Regions from separate parts of the Streptomyces sp. NPDC093586 genome, predicted to be linked through region 2. Evidence: riboswitches for the same ligand, from Rfam matches in the RefSeq annotation. Region 2 holds a riboswitch; each other region holds the start of a gene.

Region 1 (7,209 bases), on a different contig from region 2:
GCGTCCGTCCAGCTCCACCCGTCCGGCGTCCAGCCGCTGCAGGCCGGCGACCGCGCGCAGCAGCGTCGACTTGCCGCTGCCGCTGGGCCCCAGCACGCACACGACCTCGTGCTCGGCGACGTCCAGGTCGACGGCGTCGAGCACGGCCCGCCCGCCGAAGCGGACGGTCGCGTCCCGCAGACTCAGCAGCATCCCTAGAACTCCCCGCTCCGGTCGGTCCGCAGCCGCTCCAGCACCACGAGCGCCACGGCGCACACCACCATCAGAATCGTCGACAGGGCCATCGCCTGCCCGTAGTTCAGGTCCCCGGGGCGCCCCAGCAGCCGCGCCACGGCGACCGGCAGCGTCGGGTTGTCGGGCCGGGCGATGAACACGGTCGCCCCGAACTCCCCCAGCGACACCGCGAAGGCGAACCCGGCGGCGATCAGCAGCGCCCGCCGCACCATCGGCAGGTCGACCTCCCGCCACACCCGCCACGGCGACGCCCCGAGCACCGCCGCCGCCTCCCGCAGCCGTACGTCCACCGCCCGCAGCACCGGCAGCATGGTCCGTACGACGAAGGGGACGCCGACCAGCGCCTGGGCGAGCGGCACCAGGATCCAGGAGGATCTGAGGTCCAGCGGCGGCTCGTCCAGTGCGATCAGGAACCCGAAGCCGACCGTCACGGCGGACACGCCGAGCGGCAGCATCAGCAGGGCGTCGAAGCCACGCACCAGGCGGCCCGTGTCGCGCCGGGTCAGCGCGGCCGCCGCCAGACCGCCGATGAGCACGGCGACGGCGGTGGAGGCGACGGCGTACTGCAGGGAGTTGCCGACCGCCTCGATCGGCGGGACGAGGAAGGTGCCGCCGTCCTCGTGGGTCAGCGCCCGGTAGTACGTGAGGCCGCCGGCGCCGAACGACCGCTGGACCAGCACGGCGAGCGGCAGCACGACGAGGACGGCGACGGTGACGAGCACACCCGCCAGCAGCGCCCACTGCCCGGCCCCGCGCGGCCGGCGCGCGGTGCGGGCCGCGTCCACCAGCCGCAGGGCGCTCTCGCGCCGCCGTACCGTCCAGGCGTGCACGGCGAGGATGGCGCAGACCGCCGCGAACTGGATCAGGGTCAGCACGGCGGCCGTGGACAGGTCGAACACGTGCGAGGTCTGCCGGTAGATCTCCACCTCCAGGGTGGAGAAGGCGGGCCCGCCGAGGATCTGGACGACGCCGAAGGAGGTGAAGGTGAACAGGAACACCATCAGCGCGGCGGCGGCCACGGCGGGCGCGAGCGCCGGCAGGGTGACCCGCCGCCAGGCCCGCAACGGGGAGGCGCCGAGCATCCGCGCCGCCTCCTCCTGGCGCGGGTCGAGCTGCGCCCACAGCCCGCCGACGGTGCGCACGACGACGGCGTAGTTGAAGAAGACGTGCGCGAGCAGGATGGCCCACACCGTGGTGTCCAGCCGTACGCCCCACAGCTCGTCGAGCAGCCCGCCCCGCCCGACGAGCGCCAGGAACGCCGTGCCCACCACGACCGTCGGCAGCACGAACGGCACGGTCACCACGGCCCGCAGCAGTTGCTTGCCGGGGAAGTCGAGGCGGGCGAAGACATAGGCGCCGGGCAGGGCGATCAGCAGGGTGAGCGCGGTGGACGCGAGGGCCTGCCATGTGGTGAACCACAGCACGTGCCGGACGTCGGGCTGGGCCAGGACGTCCCCGATCCGCCCGAACCGCCAGACGCCGTCGACCTGGAGTCCGCGCGCGACGATCGCGGCGACGGGGTAGGCGAAGAAGACCGCGAAGAACGCGACGGGGCCGGCCATCAGGGCCAGCCGCGCCGCGCTCCCGCGCCACCGGGTGCCGGCGGACCGGGCGGCCTTGGTCACTTCGGTCACTTCGGTCACTTCAGGAGGAGCGAGGTCCACGACTTGACCCACTGGTCACGGTTGTCGGCGATCTTCTTCGGGTCCAGGGTCTGCGGGTTCTTGGCCTGCGGGCCGTACTTCACGAACTCCGGCGGGACCTGGGCCGCCTCCCGCACCGGGTAGACGAACATGTTCAGCGGCATGTCGTCCTGGAACTTCTTGCTGACCAGGAAGTCCAGCAGCGCCTTGCCGCCCTCGGGGTTCCGCGCGTTGCTCAGCAGGCCCGCGTACTCGACCTGGCGGAAGCAGGTGCCGGTGGCGACGCCCGTGGGAGCGGTGGCCGGCTTCGGGTCGGCGTAGATCACCTCGGCGGGCGGCGAGGAGGCGTAGGAGACGACGAGCGGGCGGTCGCCCTTCGCCTTCTTGCCGCCGGACGAACCGGAGAACTCCTCGTTGTACGCCTGCTCCCAGCTGTCGACGACCTTGACGCCGTTCGCCTTCAGCTTCTTCCAGTAGTCCTGCCAGCCGTCGTCGCCGTACTCGGCGGCGGTGCCCAGCAGGAAGCCGAGACCGGGCGAGGAGCTGCCGGCGTCCTCGGTGACGAGGAGGTTCTTGTACGCGGGCTCGGCGAGGTCGTCGAAGGAGTCGGGCGGGGTCAGCTTGTGCTCGCTGAAGTACGCCTTGTCGTAGTTGACGCAGATGTCACCGGTGTCGACGGGCGTGACCCGGTGCTTGTCCTGGTCGACCCGGTACTCGGGGAGGATCATGTCGGAGCCCTTGGGCTCGTACGACTGGAACAGCCCGTTGTCGAGCGCCCGCGACAGCAGCGTGTTGTCGACGCCGAAGAAGACGTCGCCCTGCGGGTTGTCCTTGGTGAGGACGGCCTTGTTGACGGCCTGCCCGGCGTCGCCGTCCTTCAGGACCCTGACCTTGTAGCCGGAGCTCTTCTCGAAGTCCGCGATGACGTTCTTGGACGCGGCCCACGAGTCGTGGCTGACGAGGGTCACGGTCTTGTCGGACCCCTCGTTCTGGCCGTCGGACGACGATCCGCAGGCGGCCAGGCCGCCGACCAGACCGAGCCCGACGACCAGGACACTGGCCTTCTTGGTGATGCTCACGGAATTCCTCCTGGGTCACCAGGAGAAGACGCGGCCCTGCCCGGGATCCCTGGCGAGGGATCCCGGGCAGGGCGCAACAGCTCGAGTGATGACCGATCTCCCTACCCAGAATGACCTGGGCCAGGTTCGGAGGGTCTGCGGCCGGTGCCGCACTCTCAGCGCTGTGGCGCTCCCCTGTCGGAATATGAAGATGTCGGAATACGAAGATGTACGCCGGTCAGATTACCGCTCGCTCGCGGCGAGCTGACCACACGCCCCGTCGATCTCCTGCCCACGGGTGTCCCGGATGGTCACCGGCACACCGTGCGCCGCGATGGCCTCCACGAACGCCTTCTCGTCCTCGGGCCGCGATGCGGTCCACTTCGAGCCCGGCGTCGGGTTGAGCGGGATGAGGTTGACGTGCACCGGCTTGCCCTTGAGCAGCCGTCCGAGCCGGTCGCCGCGCCACGCCTGGTCGTTGATGTCGCGGATCAGCGCGTACTCGATGGACAGCCGGCGCCCGGACTTCGCCGCGTACCCGAAGCCGGCGTCGAGGACCTCGCGCACCTTCCACCGCGTGTTCACGGGGACGAGGGTGTCGCGCAGTTCGTCGTCGGGGGCGTGCAGGGAGATGGCGAGGCGGCACTTGAAGCCCTCGTCGGCGAACCGGTGGATCGCCGGGACCAGACCGACCGTGGAGACGGTGATGCCGCGCTGGGACAGCCCCAGCCCGTCGGGCTCGGGGTCGGTGAGGCGGCGGATGGCTCCGACGACCCGGTTGTAGTTGGCGAGGGGCTCGCCCATGCCCATGAACACGATGTTGCTCAGCCGCGCGGGGCCACCGGGGACCTCGCCGTCCCTGAGCGCCCGCATGCCGTCGACGATCTGGTGCACGATCTCGGCGGTGGACAGGTTCCGGTCCAGTCCGGCCTGCCCGGTGGCGCAGAAGGGGCAGTTCATGCCGCAGCCCGCCTGGGAGCTGATGCACATGGTCACCCGGTCCGGGTAGCGCATGAGCACGGACTCGACGAGCGTCCCGTCGAACAGCTTCCACAGCGTCTTGCGGGTGGTGCCCTGGTCGGTCGACAGGTGCCGGACGACCGACATCAGGTCGGGCAGCAGCGCGTCCCGGAGTCCCTGGCGCGAACCGGCGGGGATGTCGGTCCACTGCTCGGGGTCGTGGGCGTAGCGCGCGAAGTAGTGCTGCGAGAGCTGCTTCGCGCGGAACGGCTTCTCACCGATCGCGGCGACGGCCTCCTTGCGCTCGGCGGGCGACAGGTCGGCGAGATGCCGCGGCGGCTTCTTGGCTCCGCGCGGGGCGACGAAGGTCAGCTCACCGGGGACGGGACGGGCCACTGTCGGACAACTCCTCATGACGACGGGCCTGTGGCAACCCCGCGTCGGCGGGGACAACGGCAGGACCATGCCGAAGCCAGGAGACCTCACTGGAACATCCCCGCGTCGGCGGAGACGATGAAAGGGCCCGCGGCCATACGCCGCGAGCCCTTCCAGACTACCCGACCGCCGTCAACCCGCCCCGACGAAGATCACCAACAACAGCCACACCACCGGCGCCGTCGGCAGGAGCGAGTCCAGGCGGTCCATGATGCCGCCGTGGCCCGGCAGCAGCGTGCCCATGTCCTTGATGCCCAGGTCCCGCTTGATCATGGACTCGCCGAGGTCGCCCAGCGTGGCGCTGGCCGCGACCGCGAGGCCGAGCAGCAGGCCCTGCCACCAGGAACCGCCGTCGATCAGGAACTGCATGCACAGCGCGCCCACCGCCATCGCGAAGGCGACCGCTCCGAGCAGACCCTCGCGGGTCTTGCCGGGGCTGATGCGCGGGGCGAGCTTGGTCCGGCCGAAACGCCAGCCGACCGCGTACGCGCCGGTGTCGCTGACGACCGTCAGCAGCAGGAAGGTCAGGACGCGCCAAGGGCCGTCGTCGGCCGCCAGCATCATGGCGACGAACGTGGCCAGGAACGGCACGTAGAAGGCGGCGAACAGGCCCGCCGTGACGTCCTTGAGGTAGTCCTCCGGCGGTTCGGTCATCCGCCAGACGAGGACCGCCAGCGCCGTGAGCGCCATGGCGACCCACGCGCCCTCGGCGCCGCGCACGTACCCGGCGACGACCATCGCCGCGCCGCCGACCGCGAGCGGCACGAGGGGCGCCTTGATGCCCTTGCGCTCCTGGAGCCGCGTGGTCAGCTCCCACAGGCCCACCACGACGGCTATGGCGATGACCCCGACGAAGACGGCCTTGACGAAGAACAGCGACGCGACGATCACCGCGCCGAGCCCGACGCCGACCCCTATCGCGGCACCCAGGTCGCGCCCCGCGCTCTTCTTCTGCGGCTGGGGCTGCGGCTGCGGCTGCGCCGGCTGCTGGGCGTCGGGCATGGGCTCCGGATTCTGCGGCACAGCCGCATACGGCTGCGCCGACGGGGTCTCGCCGCGGTACGTGTCGTCGCGCAGCGGCTCGTCTCGGACCAGGGGGCCGCTCAGCCGAGCGGCCCCCTGGTCGTCATCCTGGTCTCCGCCGTGTTCGGGTACGTCGGGCACGATGGGCATGGGGCGAGTCTGCTGCGCGTTGTGCGCATCGTACGCGGGACCCGCCGGGGCCGCCCCCTGGACAGGTCCCCGGTCGGACGGCCCCCAGTGCCCGGCTTGTGGCGGCGCTCCCCAGGAAGAGTCGTTCATCAGACCTCGAGCAGTTCGGCTTCCTTGTGCTTCAGGAGCTCGTCCACCTGGGCGACGTACTTGGCGGTGGTGTCGTCGAGCTCCTTCTCCGCACGGCGGCCCTCGTCCTCGCCGACCTCGCCGTCCTTGACCAGCTTGTCGATGGCGTCCTTGGCCTTGCGGCGCACGGAGCGGATGGACACCTTGGCGTCCTCGCCCTTGCCCTTGGCGACCTTGATGTACTCGCGGCGGCGCTCCTCGGTGAGCTCGGGGAACACCACCCGGATGATGTTGCCGTCGTTGCTCGGGTTGACGCCCAGGTCGGAGTCGCGGATCGCCTGCTCGATGTTGCGCAGGGCGCTCTTGTCGAACGGCGTCACCACGGCCATGCGCGGCTCGGGCACGGAGAACGAGGCCAGCTGGTTGATCGGCGTCGGTGCGCCGTAGTAGTCGGCCACGATCTTGTTGAACATCGCCGGGTGCGCACGGCCGGTGCGGATCGCGGCGAAGTCCTCCTTGGCGACCACGACGGCCTTCTCCATCTTCTCCTCGGCCTCGAGGAGGGTCTCTTCGATCACCACTTGCTCCTGCGTGTCTTGAGTAGGCCCGGCTGCGCTTCTGTCTGAGCTGCGGCCGGCTGCGTCGCGTCTTCTTCCTGCACGGTTCCCGACCGGCGGGACATTGTCCATCCCCCGGCCCGGCCCCGTCCCGTCCGTCCCCCGGACAGGTGGCGTCCGCGGACAGGGGTGGTTCTCCGGTCAGTCCCGGCTGTCCTGGACTCCCACAAGTGTGCCGATCTTCTCACCCTTGACGGCGCGGGCGATATTGCCCTCCTTCAGAAGCTCGAAGACGACGATCGGGAGGCTGTTGTCGCGGCAGAGCGTGATGGCCGTGGCGTCGGCGACCTTCAGGTCACGGGTGATGACCTCGCCGTAGCCGAGCGCGTCGAACTTCACGGCGTCCGGGTTGGTCTTCGGGTCGGAGTCGTAGACACCGTCCACGCCGTTCTTGCCCATGAGCAGCGCCTCGGCGTCGATCTCGAGGGCGCGCTGGGCGGCGGTGGTGTCGGTGGAGAAGTACGGCATGCCCATACCGGCACCGAAGATGACCACGCGACCCTTCTCCAGGTGGCGCACGGCGCGCAGCGGGATGTACGGCTCGGCGACCTGGCCCATGGTGATGGCGGTCTGCACGCGGCAGTCGACGCCCTCCTTCTCCAGGAAGTCCTGGAGGGCCAGGCAGTTCATCACGGTGCCGAGCATGCCCATGTAGTCGGAGCGGGCGCGGTCCATGCCGCGCTGCTGGAGTTCGGCGCCGCGGAAGAAGTTGCCGCCGCCGATGACGACGGCGATCTGGGCGCCGTCGCGCACGACGGCCGCGATCTCACGTGCGATCTTGTGCACCACGTCGGGGTCGACGCCCAGGCCCCCACCGCCGGAGAAGGCCTCTCCGGACAGCTTCAGCATGAAGCGGCCGCGTACTTTGCCGTCGTCGCTCTTCTCGGCCTTGGTGGTCATGGGGATCTCGCCTCTTCTACGTGGGTCACACACACGAAGAAGGCCATTGCCGGTGGGGGCGTGTTTCGCATCCCGTACGCG
Region 2 (7,209 bases):
AGGGATACCTGCGTCGTGACAAGGGCCTGTTCTTCCTCGGGGAGGCGGCCGAGCGGCTGAGCAGCAGCGGGGCCGAGCAGAAACGTCGCAGCACGGTCGTCGACGCGCTGGCGCGCTGGCGCGACGCGATCGGGGCCCCCGTCTACTACGCCGTGTACCGCGACGGCGAGATCGAGGTCATGTGTGTCTCCGACACCCCGGGCAACCCCGCGGTGGAGGAGTGGGCGGACTTCCGTGAGACCGGGCACGCGCACGCCATCGGGCAGTGCCTGCTGTCGCAGTTGGACGAGGGTGCCCGCCGCGATCACCTCGACCGCTACCCGGTGAGTCCCGTGACGCGGTACACGGTGCGCGACGAGAACAGTCTGATGAAGCGACTGGAGCGTATGCATCGGATGGCGCCGGTGACCGAGCGCCAGGAGTACGCCCTGGGAACGGTCTGCGCGGCGATCCCGATCACCGCCGGCACCGCGGCCGCGACGATGGCCCTCTCCCTGCCCGCCCATCAGGCCGACCGGCTGCTGCCCGCCGCGCAGCGACTGCAGCACGAAATGGGACGGCTTCTGGGGTCACTCACGATCTCTATCAGTATCTGAAAACTCACTCCTTGTGATCTGGTGTGTACGTTCAGCAAGATGCCATCAGTGTAAGAGGTTTGATTCCCGGCCAGTCGACGGCGAATGACGGGGTAGGCGATGGGTGAGTCCGTACAGGCAGAGGTCATGATGAGCTTTCTCGTGTCCGAGGAGCTCTCTTTCCGCATTCCGGTGGAGCTGCGTTACCAGACGTGTGATCCCTATGCGGTGCGGCTGACCTTCCATCTGCCTGGCGATGCCCCGGTGACCTGGGCCTTCGGCCGGGAGTTGCTGGTCGACGGGGTGGGCACGCCGTGCGGCGACGGCGACGTGCGCATCGCGCCCGTCGATCCCGGGCCACTGGCCGAGGTGCTGATCCGCCTTCAGGTCGGCAGCGACCAGGCGCTGTTCCGATCCTCGGCGGCGCCGCTCGTGGCGTTCCTCGACCGGACCGACAAGCTGGTGCCGCTGGGGCAGGAAGGCGCCCTCGCGGACTTCGACGCGCACCTCGACGAGGCGCTGGACCGCATCCTGGCGGAGGAGCAGAGCGCGGGCTGAACCGAGACGACGGTCGTGGGCGGTGACATGACACCGTCGCCAGGGCGCCCACTTTGCAGGAACGCTTCTTCAGAGGCGCACGGCGCCAGGAGCGTTCCCGCCCGGGCGATTCAGCGCTTGCGGCGACGGCCCCGTCCCCCGCGTACCGGAGCCGGTCCGGTACCCGACGCCGCCCCGGCACTCTGCGTGGTCGTCCGCCCCGTCGGACGGTCGGCCGAGACGACCAGGGCCGCGAGGGCGGTGGTGACCGGGACGGACGCCACCAGGCCGATCGAGCCCACCAGCGTGCGCACGATCTCCTCCGCGACCAACTCGCTGTTGGCGACCGTTCCCACGCTGCTCTGTGCGATCGAGAACAGCAGCAGCAGCGGCAGCGCGGCGCCCGCGTACGCGAGGACGAGCGTGTTGACGACGGAGGCGATGTGGTCGCGGCCGATGCGGATGCCGGCTCGGTACAGGCCGCGCCAGCCCATCGTCGGATTGGCCTCGTGCAACTCCCATACCGCGGAGGTCTGGGTGACCGTCACGTCGTCGAGGACACCGAGCGAACCGATGATGACGCCGGCGAGCAGCAGGCCGCTCATGTCGATCGACGGATACAGCCCGTGGATCAGGCCGGTGTTGTCGTCGGTGTTGCCGGTGAGGGCGGCCCAGCCGATGAACAGCGATCCCAGGACACCGATCAGCAGCAGCGAGACCAGGGTTCCGAGCACCGCCACAGAGGTCCGCGCCGACAGTCCGTGGCACAGGTACAGCGCGATCAGCATGATGGCGCTGGAACCGATCACCGCCACGAGCAGGGGGTTCGAGCCCTGAAGGATGGCGGGCAGGATGAAGAAGTTCAGCAGCAGGAAGCTGATGGCCAGCGAGACCAGGGCCATGAGACCACGCAGCCGGCCGACGACCACGACGGCCAGCGCGAAGATGCCGGCGAGCAGGGCCATCGGGAAACCGCGGTCGATGTCGGTCACCGAGTACTGCAGGTCCTTCGGCGCGGAGGGTTCGTAGGCGACCACCACCTTCTGGCCCTCGTGCAACTGACGTGTCTGGTCCGGCTGCACGATCTCGTTGAAGGTACGGCCCTTGTCCTTGCCGGTGTCGACGCGGATCGTCGCCCGCTTGCAGTCGCCGTTCGCCTGCTGCACCGCGGAGGAGCCCTCCGCGGTGGAGGTGTCGCCGGTCGGGGGGACGCCCGAGGCGTTGACGGACTTGCAGCTCAGCCTCTCCACCTCGGTGACCGTGGCCTGCTGCGTCTGCCGGTCGAAGCCGACACCGGTGCGCTCGTGCGGCGGCGCACCACCCGGCCAGAGCACGGCGAGCCCGACCACCACCGCTGCGGCGAACGGGATGAGGACCGCTGCGATGACCTTGCGCAGATGCCGCGAGACAGGCGCCGCCGGCCCGTGACCGTGACCGTGCCCGTGACCGTGCGAGTGACCGTCTCCACCACTGCCACCGCGCCCGCCGCTGCCGGTGTGCTCACCGTCGGCGCCGTACCCGTGACCCGCTTCATCTCTGCTGCCCGCACCGTACGAGCCGTCGAGGACGTGGCCTTCCGCAGGCCCGTCGTCGGCTGGGGCGCCCGGGCCGCGGCGAGGTTCGTGCGGCGGATAGGGAGGGTGCTGGGTCGTGGTCACCGACCGATCATCGCAAGAACGAAAGGGGCCCTCTGTTCACCGCGCCCGAATTGACGCTAGCGTGGGGGCACCTTTGTACACGCGGGAGCTCGGAGCACCGGGCTGAGAGGGCGCTGACCTCCGTCCCAGCGATGTTTCACGGGAAACATGACCGAAGCCGAGTGATGTTGCCCACGAGACGTCGTCCGACGGAAGCCGCTGCGTCGACCGCTGAACCTGTTACCGGGTAATGCCGGCGTAGGGAGTAGGTCTCATGACCATCAAGGACGCACGCACGCCTGCCTCCACCCACACCTCCGCTGAGGCGGAGGCCGCGGAGGCCGGGAAGTCCATCGGCTGGCACAAGGCGTACGTCGAGGGCTCGCGCCCCGACCTGCGGGTGCCGGTTCGACAGGTGCACCTCACCAACGGACAGTCGGTCACGCTCTACGACACATCGGGCCCGTACACCGATCCGCTCGTCGCCACCGACGTCCGCAGGGGGCTGCCGCCGCTGCGGGAGAACTGGATCATCGGCCGCGGCGACACGGAGGAGTACGCGGGCCGCCCCGTCCGCCCCGAGGACGACGGGATCAAGCACACCTCACCGCGCGGAGGCCTGCGCAATCTGGACGCCGTCTTCCCCGGGCGTCCGCGCCAGCCGCGCCGGGGACGGGACGGGGCGGCGGTGACGCAGCTCGCGTATGCGCGCCGGGGCGAGATCACGCCCGAGATGGAGTACGTGGCCATCCGGGAGAACGTCTCGCCGGAGGTGGTCCGCGAGGAGATCGCCGCCGGCCGTGCCGTACTGCCGGCCAACGTCAATCACCCGGAGATCGAGCCGATGATCATCGGCAAGCGGTTCCTGGTGAAGGTGAACGCCAACATCGGCAACTCGGCGGTGACGTCCTCCATCGAGGAGGAGGTCGAGAAGATGACCTGGGCGACCCGCTGGGGCGCCGACACGGTCATGGACCTGTCCACGGGCCGCAACATCCACACCACCCGCGAGTGGGTGCTGCGCAACTCCCCCGTTCCCATCGGCACCGTGCCGCTCTACCAGGCCCTGGAGAAGGTCGACGGCAGGGCCGAGGAACTGACCTGGGAGATCTACAAGGACACGGTGATCGAGCAGGCCGAGCAGGGCGTCGACTACATGACGGTCCACGCGGGCGTGCGGCTGGCCTACGTACCGCTCACCGCGAACCGCAAGACCGGCATCGTCTCGCGCGGCGGCTCGATCATGGCGGCCTGGTGCCTGGCGCACCACAAGGAGTCGTTCCTGTACGAGAACTTCGAGGAGCTCTGCGAGATCCTCGCCGCCTACGACGTCACGTACTCCCTCGGCGACGGCCTCAGGCCCGGCTCGATCGCGGACGCCAACGACGAGGCCCAGTTCGCCGAACTGCGCACGCTCGGGGAACTCAACCGGATCGCGAAGCGTTTCCACGTACAGACCATGATCGAAGGCCCGGGACATGTCCCGATGCACAAGATCAAGGAGAACATCGACCTTCAGCAGGAGATCTGCGATGAAGCCCCGTTCTATACGCTCGGCCCGCTGACGACGGACGTCGCACCGGCGTACGACCACATCACCTCCGGCATCGGTGCCGCGATGATTGCCTGGTGGGGCACGGCCATGCTCTGCTACGTCACGCCCAAGGAGCACCTGGGCCTGCCCAACCGCGACGACGTCAAGACCGGCGTCATCACCTACAAGATCGCCGCCCATGCCGCCGACCTCGCCAAGGGTCACCCGGGTGCGCAGGAGTGGGACGACGCGCTGTCGGACGCACGTTTCGAGTTCCGGTGGGAGGACCAGTTCAACCTGGCACTCGACCCGGACACGGCGCGGGAGTTCCACGACGAGACGCTGCCGGCCGAGCCCGCCAAGACGGCCCACTTCTGCTCGATGTGCGGGCCGAAGTTCTGCTCGATGAAGATCAGCCAGAGCATCAACGAGCGGTTCGGCGGTACGGCCGCCGAGGGAGCGTCACCCGAGGAGATCGCCGAGGGCATGCTGCAGAAGTCGAAGGAGTTCGCCGCCGGCGGGAACCGGGTGTACCTCCCGCTGGCCGACTGAATCCCGCCCTCGGCCTCACGCCGGGCGATTCCCCCGAGGGGATCGTCCGGCGTCGCGGGGTGCCGGGGCTGCCTCGCCACGGCCTGACGGAGACGGGGCCCCTCTCCCCCGGAGGGCCCCGCCTCGGCAGACTGGGCCCATGGCAGCCACATCCCTGAGCAAGGGTGCCAATCTCGCCGTCGACTCACCCGCGGTGCGTGTTGCGCTCAGTTGGTCCGCCGGGCCGGGTGTGCCCGAGGTCGATGCCTCGGCGCTGCTGCTCACCTCGGCCGGACGCGTACGGGACGACGGCGACTTCGTCTTCTACAACCAGCCCCGGCACGCGTCCGGCGCGGTGCGGCACCTGGGGAAGGAGAACGGTTCCGGGACCGCTTCCGGTGTCACGACCGACACCGTCGAGGTGGACCTGCTCGCGCTGGAAGCCGGCGTCGAGCGCATCGTCCTGTGCGCCTCGTCCGACGGCGGGACGTTCGGCCGGGTGCCGGGCCTGACGCTGCGGCTGCTGGACGCGGTCACCCGGGCCGAGCTGGCCCGCTTCGACATGGTGGCCGGCACCGAGACCGCGCTGGTCGGCGGCGAACTGTACCTGCGTCAGGGGAAGTGGAAGTTCCGGGCGGTAGGGCAGGGCTACGCCACCGGACTCGTCGGCCTGGCAACCGACTTCGGCATCACGGTCGACGACGCTCCGGCCGCCGTGGCCCCCTCCACCCCGGTGCCTCCCGCGCCGCCCGCCCGGCCCGTCGCTCCGGCGCCGACAAGCCCCTCCGCGCCACCCGCACCGACGGCCCCGCCGCCGACGGCACCCGGCACCCGGTTCACCAAGGGCGAGGAGCGCCTCCCCCTCGACATGCGCAAGCGGTTGTCCCTGCGCAAGGAACAGGTCGCGGTCAGCCTGAGCAAGCACGGCGCCACCGGTGTCACCGCGCGCGTCGTCCTGGTCCTCGACGCCTCCGGGTCCATGTCCTTCCTCTACTCCAAGGGCGTGGTGGCCGACGTGGTGGAGCGCATGGCCGCCGTCGCCGCACAGCTCGACGACGACGGCGCGATGCAGGCCTGGACCTTCGCCTCGAACCCGGCCCGGCTGCCCGACCTGCGGCTGGGCGAACTCCCCGAGTGGCTGCGGCTGCACGTGCGGGTGGGGGAGGTGGGGCTCTTCCGCCGGGGAAGGAAGAAGGGACTGCACGACGAACAGGTCGGCATGCGGGCGGTCGGCATCCAGAACGAGGAGCAGAAGGTGATCGCCGAGGTCCGGGCCTTCGTCCGGGACAACCCGGCGCAGGCACCGACCCTGGTGCTGTTCTTCTCGGACGGTGGCGTCTACCGCAACAACGAGATCGAGCGGGAACTGCGGGAGGCGGTGGAGGAGCCGGTCTTCTGGCAGTTCGTGGGTCTCGGCCGGTCCGATTACGGAGTGCTCGAGCGGTTCGACACCCTGCCCGGCCGCCGCGTGGACAACGTCGGCTTCTTCGCCGTCGACGACATCGGCACCGTTCCCGACCAGGAGCTGTACGACCGCCTGCTGTCCGAGTTCCCGTCCTGGGTCACCGCCGCCGGCCGGGCGGGCATTCTCTGAGGTGCCCGCCCCGGCCGACGGTTACTCCGGTCGGTGTTCCGGGCCGCCGAAGTCCGGACTGCTGTAGTCCGGGCTCGAGTAGCTCGGGCGCGGGCCCTCCCGGCCGTCGTCGGGGCTCGTGAACCCCGGACGGTCGTAGCCGAGGTGAGGCATCCGGCTCGCCGGCGCCGCCGGTTCCGTGCGGTGCAGCGCGACCGCCGCGTTCGGATCGGTGAGCGCCTCCCGCAGGAACGGCAGGATGCCGCGCTCGAGCAGGGCGTCGTGCCAGGCCTCCCTGGCCCGGGCCACCTCCCCGTCGAGTTCGCCGTAGCGGCCGGACTCGGCGGAGGGCCGGTTGCGCAGCGCGGTGAGCAGCAGTCCCGCCCCCGCGACGAGGATGGCGACGGCGGTCACTCCGCCGAACACCCACCCCGTGGTGAGCATGGTCCGCGCGAACGCCTGCCCCGGGTCGATCATCCTCAGGACGTAACCGACGAGCAGGAAGATCGCGGCGGAGGTGCCGGCCAGGACGGGTGCCAGGACGGCGACGACCGCGCCCGCGCCCGCGCCGGTGGCCTCCCCCAGGGTGGCGGCGAGACCCACCGCGCCCTGCTCGTCGGAGCCGGGATCACGCGTGGTCGGCGAGGAGGACGGTGCCGGACGACGCAGTTCCTCGCGGACCTTCACGTAGTGCTGGTACTCCGTGGTGGCTGCCGCCGTGATCAGGGCGGTGGCGTTGAGTGCCATGGTGCGCAGTTGTTCGGCGTTGAGCCGCTGTCCGACAGCGGCCAGTTCCGGGCGGTGTGGGGCAGAGCGCAGCGC
Region 3 (7,209 bases), on a different contig from region 2:
CACTTGTCGACGAAGTGCCTCACGTCGGTGTCCCAGTCCGCGGAGCGCGGGTGCATCTCCGGGAAGGCCGCCACGCCGACGCAGAAGTCGCCGGACTCCTTGATGAGCCTGACCAGTTCGGCGGCGTAGGTGAGGCCCTCGGGGTGCGGGACCCACTCGGCCGTCGGGTCGCCGGGCGGGTCGCCGCGCACGGCCAGCATGTTGCGGATCCCCGCGTCGGCGTACTGGCCGATGATGTTGCGCAGTTCCGCGACGGAATGGTCGACCGCGGTGAGGTGGGCGACCGGGGTCAGGGTCGTGTCGGCGACGATCTGCTCGGTCTCCCTGACCGTGCCCGCGCGGGTGGAGCCGCCCGCGCCGTAGGTCACGGAGACGAAGTCGGGGGCGACCGCCTCCACCCTCCTGAGCGCGCTCCACAGGTTCCTCTCGCCCTTGGGCGTCTTCGGCGCGGAGAACTCGAACGAGTACGTCGTCTTGCCGGCGGCGAGGATGTCCCGCACGGTGCGTGCGCGATCAGTCCTGGTGGATGCGGTTCCGAGGGCCATACGGGCAGGTTAGCCAGGGAGCGGCGGCCTCCCAACCGGATGCGGGAATTTGTCCGTATTGTCGACTTGTTGTCCATCCCTTGGACACATGCCGCCGGCAACCGCGCCGGACGCGCTCGCGTCCTACGCCTGCCGCAGGCGCTTCGCGAACTCGGCCGCCGCCGCGCCGGGGTCGTCCGCCGCGGTGATGGCGCGGACGACGACGACCCGGCGGGCGCCCGCGTCCAGCACCTCGTCGAGGTTGCCGAGGTCGATGCCGCCGATGGCGAACCAGGGACGGTCGGTGCCCAGGGACGCGGTGTACCGGACCAGGCCGAGGCCGGGCGCGTGACGGCCGGGCTTGGTGGGGGTCGGCCAGCACGGGCCGGTGCAGAAGTAGTCCACGCCCTCCTGGGCGGCGGCCGCGGCGGCCTCGGACTCGGCGTGCGTGGAGCGGCCCACGAGGACGTCGTCGCCGAGGATGGCCCGGGCGGCGGGCACCGGGAGGTCGCCCTGGCCGAGGTGCAGCACGTCGGCCCCGGCGGCGTGGGCGACGTCCGCCCGGTCGTTCACCGCGAGAAGCTTGCCGTGGCGGGCGCAGGCGTCGGCGAAGACCCGCAGGTGTTCCAGCTCCTCGGCGGCCTCCATGCCCTTGTCGCGCAGCTGCACGATGTCGACGCCGCCGGCCAGCACCGCGTCCAGGAATTCGGGCAGGTCGCCCTGGCTCCGGCGGGCGTCCGTGCACAGGTAGAGCCGGGCCTCGGCGAGCCGGGCGCGAGCGGTGGCGGCGGTCTCGGGCATACGTGTGTCCCCCAGGTCGGTGGCGTACGGGCGGCGGCGTCGCACGGGGCCGCCGCCGGTGGCGGCCGTGGCGTACGGGCCTCGGGTGCCGCGGCCCGTACGCCGGGCGGTGCGTCAGGTCAGACGGCGAGCGCCTGGGCGCGGCGCTTCACCTCCGTGCCACGATTCTCGCTCAGCGCCTGCGCGGGGGTGCCGGGCAGGCTCGGGTCGGGCGTGAAGAGCCATTCCAGCATCTCCTCGACCGTGAAGCCGTCGTCCCGCAGCAGGGTCAGGGTCCCGGCCAGGCCCTTGACGACCTTGTCCCCGTCGATGAAGGCCGCCGGGATGTGCAGCGCGCGGTTCTCCCCGCGGCGTACGGCGATGAGCTGGCCTTCCTTGATCAGCTGCCGCACGCGGGTCACCTCGACGCCGAGCATCTCGGCGATGTCGGGAACGGTGAGCCAGGCGGGTACGAGAGCATCGATCTTTGCGTCAATCTCGGTCACGTCTCCAGCCTGCCATCTGGCACTGACAGTCGGAAGCCGGGGCCGCCCCAACCCGCCGACGGCAAACTACGCCGTCGCCGCCTTCAGCGGCCTCGCGGGGTCGGCGAGCAGACGCGGATCCATCCTGGCGCCCGCCTCGATCAGGCGCCTGCCCTGGGCCAGGTCCCGGGGGCGGCCCACCGCCAGCAGGGCGATCAGCCGCTCCTCGCGCAGCCAGCAGACCGTCCAGGCGGGGCCGGCGGGATCGCCGCGCCACAGGGTGGTGTCGGCGGACGTGTGGTGACCCGCGTACTGGACGAACCGGCCGAACTGCTCGGACCAGAAGTACGGCACCGGGTCGTAGGCCGCCGGGGCCTCGCCGGCGGCGGCGCCGAGGATGTCGGCGGCGACCGTGCGCGGGCCCTGGAGGGCGTTGTCCCAGTGGTGGACGAGCAGCCGCTCGCCGTAGCGGCCGGAGGGGAAGGAGGCGCAGTCGCCGACCGCGTGGACGTCCGGCACGGAGGTGCGCAGGTGGTCGTCGGCCAGGATCTCGCCGTGCGGGCCGAGCTCGACGCCGGAGCCGGCGAGCCAGGCGGTGGCGGGCCGGGCGCCGATGCCGACGACGACGGCGCCGGCGGGCAGCCGCGAACCGTCGTCGAGGACGACGACGTGACCGGACTCGCCGGGCTCACCGGGCTCGACGCGCTCCACGCGCGCGTGGGTGCGCAGTACGGCGCCCGCGTCGGCGTACCAGGCGGTCATGGGGGCGGCGACCTCGGCGGGCAGCGCGTCGGCGAGGGGCCGGTCGGCGGCCTCCACGACGGTCACCGCGCAGCCCGCCTCGCGCGCGGCGGTGGCGAACTCGGCGCCGATCCAGCCCGCGCCGACGACCACGATGTCGTGCTGCCGGGCGAGCACCGGGCGCAGCCGCTCGGCGTCGTCCAGGGTGCGCAGCAGATGCACGCCGGGGACGCCCTCGCCGCCGGGCAGCCGGACCGGTTCGGCGCCGGTCGCGACGACGAGGGCGTCGTACGGCACGGGCCCGGCGGAGGTGTCCAGGAGGTGCGCGTCGGGACGCAGGCCCAGCGCCTCGCAGCCGAGCCGCAGCTCGATGCCGAGCGCCTCGAAGTCGACGTCGAAGGCGGAGCCCTCGGCCGTGCCGAGCAGGACGGCCTTGGACAGCGGGGGACGGTCGTACGGCTGGTGGGGTTCGGCTCCGATCAGGGTCACGGTGCCGGTGAAGCCCTGTTCGCGCAGGGCGACCGCGGTCTGCACGCCCGCCATGCCCGCACCGACGACGACCACACGACGCCCCGCGTCCGCTCCCCGCTCCTGCGTCTGCTCGCTCACCTGATCACCTTAGGCACCCGGCGGGTCGCCGGTCAGTCCTCGGACGCGGTGATCTGCTCCACAACGCTCGTCCCGCTGCCCCGGCGCGACTCCCACTCCCAGGTCTCCTCCAGGCGCACCCGCCCGTCGGGCAGGTCGACGACCGTCGACACGCAGTGGCCCGACGACGTGCTGCCGTCGGTCCTGAGCTGCACGTACCGGAAGTCGAGCCGGTCGCCCTCGCGGGTGCCCACCAGCCGGCCCCGTACGACGTCGCCGCCCGCGTACTCGGCCCAGACCTCGCCGTCCGCCTCGTGGTAGGCGAACCGGGTGCGGGTGCCCACCTGGCCGGGGGCCTGGTCGGCGACCGGGGCGAGGACGAGACCGTCGAGCGAACGGGCCATGGCGGAGGCTCCCTTACGAGGTGGACCGGCTGCGGGCTAGGGTGGCCAACGTAAAGCACTCGCGGGAGCCCGGACGCACCGGGCTGAGAGGGAGGCTGGCGGCCTCCGACCGTACGAACCTGATCCGGGTCATGCCGGCGAAGGGAGGGGCTGGACGCCCATGTCGTCCCCACCGATCACACCGTCCGCACCGTCGTCACCCCGCACGTCACCGCGGACGCCGGACGTCCTCGTCGTGGGCGGCGGGATCATCGGCCTGGTCACGGCCTGGCGGTCCGCGCAGCGCGGGCTCGCCACGGCCCTCGTGGACCCGGAGCCGGGCGGCGGCGCCGCCCAGGTGGCGGCCGGGATGCTGGCCGCCGTCACGGAGCTGCACCACGGCGAGCAGACGCTGCTCGCGCTGAACCTCGCCTCGGCCCGCCGCTATCCGGAGTTCGCCGCCGAGCTGACCGACCTCACGGGCCACGACCTCGGGTACCGCCGCTGTGGCACCCTGGCCGTCGCGCTGGACGCCGACGACCGCGCCCACCTGCGGGAACTGCACGCGCTGCAGGAGCGCTCGGGTCTGGACTCCGAGTGGCTGTCGGGGCGCGAGTGCCGGCGCCTGGAGCCGATGCTCGCGCCGGGCGTGCGCGGAGGGCTGCGGGTGGACGGCGACCACCAGATCGACCCCCGGCGTCTGGCCGGCGCGCTGGTGGCCGCCTGCGAGCGTGCGGGTGTGGTCCTCCACCGGGTGTGGGCCGACCGGCTCACCGTCGCCGGGGACCGGGCGACCGGCGTCGTCACGGCCGACGGCACGGCGCTGGAGGCCGGGCAGGTGGTACTGGCCGGGGGCAGCCTGAGCGGGCGCCTCGCGGGCGTGCCGGACGCCGTGCTGCCGCCGGTGCGGCCGGTGAAGGGGCAGGTGCTGCGCCTGACCATGCCGCGGACGCACGGGCCGCTGCTGAGCCGGACGGTGCGGGCCGTGGTGCGCGGCAACCCGCTCTACCTGGTGCCCCGGGAGAGCGGCGAGCTGGTCGTCGGCGCCACCAGCGAGGAGCTGGGATGGGACACGACGGTGACCGCGGGCGGCGTCTACGAGCTGCTGCGCGACGCCCACGAGCTGGTCCCCGGCATCACCGAGCTGCCGCTGGCGGAGACCCGCGCGGGTCTGCGCCCCGGCTCCCCGGACAACGCCCCGCTGCTCGGCCCGGCCGGTCTCGAGGGGCTGCTGCTGGCCACCGGGCACCACCGCAACGGCGTCCTGCTGACCCCGGTCACCGGCGACGTCATGGCGCACGTCCTGGTCACCGGGGAGCTCCCGGAGGAGGCCCGTCCCTTCACTCCCCGGCGCTTCGGCGCCGCCGCACTCACGGAGCGGACCGTATGAAGATCTCCGTCAACGGGGAGCCGCGCGAGGTGGCTCCCGGCACCGCCCTGGACACCCTGGTGGGCACGCTCACCGCGGCGCCGTCCGGAGTGGCCGCCGCCCTGAACGAGACCGTCGTCCCGCGCGCGCGGTGGTCCGCCACCGCCCTGTCCGACGGCGACCGCGTCGAAGTGCTCACCGCCGTCCAAGGAGGCTGACCCATGGCCGACGATCCCTTCGTCCTCGGCGGTACGGCCTACTCGTCCCGCCTGATCATGGGCACCGGCGGTGCGCCCAGCCTGGAGGTGCTGGAGCACGCTCTGGTGGCGTCCGGGACGGAGCTGACGACCGTCGCGATGCGCCGGGTGAACCCGTCCGTGCACGGGTCCGTGCTGTCGGTCCTGGAGAAGCTCGGCATCCGGGTGCTGCCGAACACGGCCGGCTGTTTCACCGCCGGGGAGGCCGTCCTCACCGCCCGCCTCGCGCGCGAGGCCCTCGGCACGGACCTGGTCAAGCTGGAGGTCATCGCCGACGAGCGCACCCTGCTGCCGGACCCGGTCGAGCTGCTGGACGCGGCGGAGACGCTGGTGGACGACGGCTTCACGGTGCTGCCGTACACGAACGACGACCCGGTCCTCGCCCGGAAGCTGGAGGACGTCGGGTGTGCGGCGATCATGCCGCTCGGGTCGCCGATCGGATCCGGGCTCGGCATCCGCAACCCGCACAACTTCCAGTTGATCGTGGAGCACGCGCGCGTGCCGGTGATCCTGGACGCGGGGGCCGGTACGGCGTCGGACGCGGCGCTGGCGATGGAGCTGGGGTGTGCGGGTGTGATGCTGGCCTCGGCGGTGACGCGGGCGCAGGAACCGGTGCTGATGGCCGCCGCCATGCGCTCGGCGGTGGAGGCGGGGCGGCTGGCGCGGCGGGCGGGGCGGATGCCGCGGCGGCACTTCGCCGAGGCGTCCTCTCCTGCGGAGGGCCTGGCGGTGCTCGATCCGGAGCGGCCCGCTTTCCAGTGACCGCGCGCTGCGGTGCCGAGCCCTTCCGCCCAGGCACCACCCGTTTCCGGCCGGTCGAGAGGCGGGCCCCGCCCGCGGACGGCGTGGGAAGCGTCACAGGACCGTTGCAGTGGCGCCCCGTCTTTCCGGGCGTGGCGGCGTGGGGTCCGCGGTGGCTCGTACACTCGCCTGCGTGGACACGACCCTTCAGGACCCTCTGGTCGGGCAGGTGCTCGACGGCCGGTACCGCGTCGAGGCGCGGATCGCGGTCGGCGGGATGGCCACGGTCTACCGGGCCGTGGACACCCGCCTGGACCGCGTGCTCGCGCTGAAGGTGATGCACCCGACGCTCGCCACCGACGCCTCCTTCGTCGAGCGGTTCATCCGCGAGGCCAAGTCGGTGGCCCGGCTCGACCACCCCAACGTCGTCCAGGTCTTCGACCAGGGGGCCGAGGGGGCGTACGTCTACCTGGCCATGGAGTACATCGCCGGCTGCACCCTGCGCGACGTGCTGCGCGAGCGCGGGGCGCTCCAGCCGCGGGCCGCGCTGGACATCCTGGAGCCGGTGCTGGCCGCGCTGGGCGCCGCGCACCGGGCCGGGTTCGTGCACCGGGACATGAAGCCGGAGAACGTGCTGATAGGGGACGACGGCCGGGTCAAGGTCGCCGACTTCGGGCTGGTGCGGGCCGTGGACACGGTCACCAGCACCACCGGGTCGGTCCTGGGCACGGTCTCCTACCTGGCACCCGAGCAGATCGAGCACGGCGCCGCCGATCCGAGGGTCGACGTGTACGCGTGCGGTGTCGTCCTGTACGAGATGCTGACCGGCGGCAAGCCGCACGAGGGAGACTCCCCCGCGCAGATCCTCTACAAGCACCTCCACGAGGACGTGCCGCCGCCGTCGGCCGCCGTCCCGGGGATGGCGTACGCGCTGGACGATCTGGTCGCGTCGGCGACCGCGCGCACACCGGAGGTCCGTCCGCACGACGCCGTGGCGCTGCTGGCGCGGGTCCGTGAGGCGCGTGGGGCGCTGAGCGCCGAGCAGCTGGACACCGTGCCCCCGCAGGCCCTCGCCGCGGACCACGACAACGCCGAGGACCGCACGAGTGTGATCCCGCGCGCGCTGACCATGCCCCGGCCGCTGCCGGTGAACGAGGACGAGGACGGGGACGGCGTCCGGGGCGACGCGGCTCCCGCGGACGGCGTCCACCGCACCAGCCGGCTGACGGCGCCCCCGCCGCTGCCGCCCCGGCGCCGCCTGCGGGTCGGGCGCGGCCCGCTGACGATCGTCGTCGCCGTGCTGCTGGTCCTCGGCGTCGGTACGGGCATCTGGTACATCAA

What was found. A riboswitch is a leader RNA that binds a small molecule or an ion and turns the genes downstream of it on or off. The one in region 2 is predicted to bind thiamine pyrophosphate.
Region 1: it holds a riboswitch for thiamine pyrophosphate, as region 2 does, so the genes downstream of both, ACIRFH_RS19910 (thiamine ABC transporter substrate binding subunit) here and thiC (phosphomethylpyrimidine synthase ThiC) in region 2, are expected to answer to the same signal.
Region 3: it holds a riboswitch for thiamine pyrophosphate, as region 2 does, so the genes downstream of both, thiO (glycine oxidase ThiO) here and thiC (phosphomethylpyrimidine synthase ThiC) in region 2, are expected to answer to the same signal.

The regions. Positions count from the first base shown of each region.
Region 1 covers NZ_JBIWJA010000018.1:58,461-65,669, forward strand. The annotation lists gene ACIRFH_RS19900 (ABC transporter ATP-binding protein) at 1-192, opposite strand, end outside; gene ACIRFH_RS19905 (ABC transporter permease) at 195-1,796, opposite strand; gene ACIRFH_RS19910 (thiamine ABC transporter substrate binding subunit) at 1,874-2,956, opposite strand; TPP riboswitch at 3,037-3,142, opposite strand; gene rlmN (23S rRNA (adenine(2503)-C(2))-methyltransferase RlmN) at 3,179-4,291, opposite strand; gene ACIRFH_RS19920 (phosphatidate cytidylyltransferase) at 4,463-5,632, opposite strand; gene frr (ribosome recycling factor) at 5,632-6,189, opposite strand; gene pyrH (UMP kinase) at 6,370-7,128, opposite strand.
Region 2 covers NZ_JBIWJA010000004.1:196,286-203,494, forward strand. The annotation lists gene ACIRFH_RS06705 (IclR family transcriptional regulator) at 1-596, shown strand, start outside; gene ACIRFH_RS06710 (SsgA family sporulation/cell division regulator) at 696-1,133, shown strand; gene ACIRFH_RS06715 (YibE/F family protein) at 1,244-2,770, opposite strand; TPP riboswitch at 2,842-3,031, shown strand; gene thiC (phosphomethylpyrimidine synthase ThiC) at 3,024-4,835, shown strand; gene ACIRFH_RS06725 (VWA domain-containing protein) at 4,975-6,408, shown strand; gene ACIRFH_RS06730 (hypothetical protein) at 6,430-7,209, opposite strand, start outside.
Region 3 covers NZ_JBIWJA010000011.1:146,952-154,160, forward strand. The annotation lists gene metF (methylenetetrahydrofolate reductase [NAD(P)H]) at 1-545, opposite strand, end outside; gene thiE (thiamine phosphate synthase) at 669-1,325, opposite strand; gene ACIRFH_RS14770 (Rv2175c family DNA-binding protein) at 1,445-1,810, opposite strand; gene ACIRFH_RS14775 (NAD(P)/FAD-dependent oxidoreductase) at 1,877-3,139, opposite strand; gene ACIRFH_RS14780 (hypothetical protein) at 3,172-3,522, opposite strand; TPP riboswitch at 3,574-3,685, shown strand; gene thiO (glycine oxidase ThiO) at 3,683-4,891, shown strand; gene thiS (sulfur carrier protein ThiS) at 4,888-5,088, shown strand; gene ACIRFH_RS14795 (thiazole synthase) at 5,092-5,889, shown strand; gene pknB (Stk1 family PASTA domain-containing Ser/Thr kinase) at 6,062-7,209, shown strand, end outside.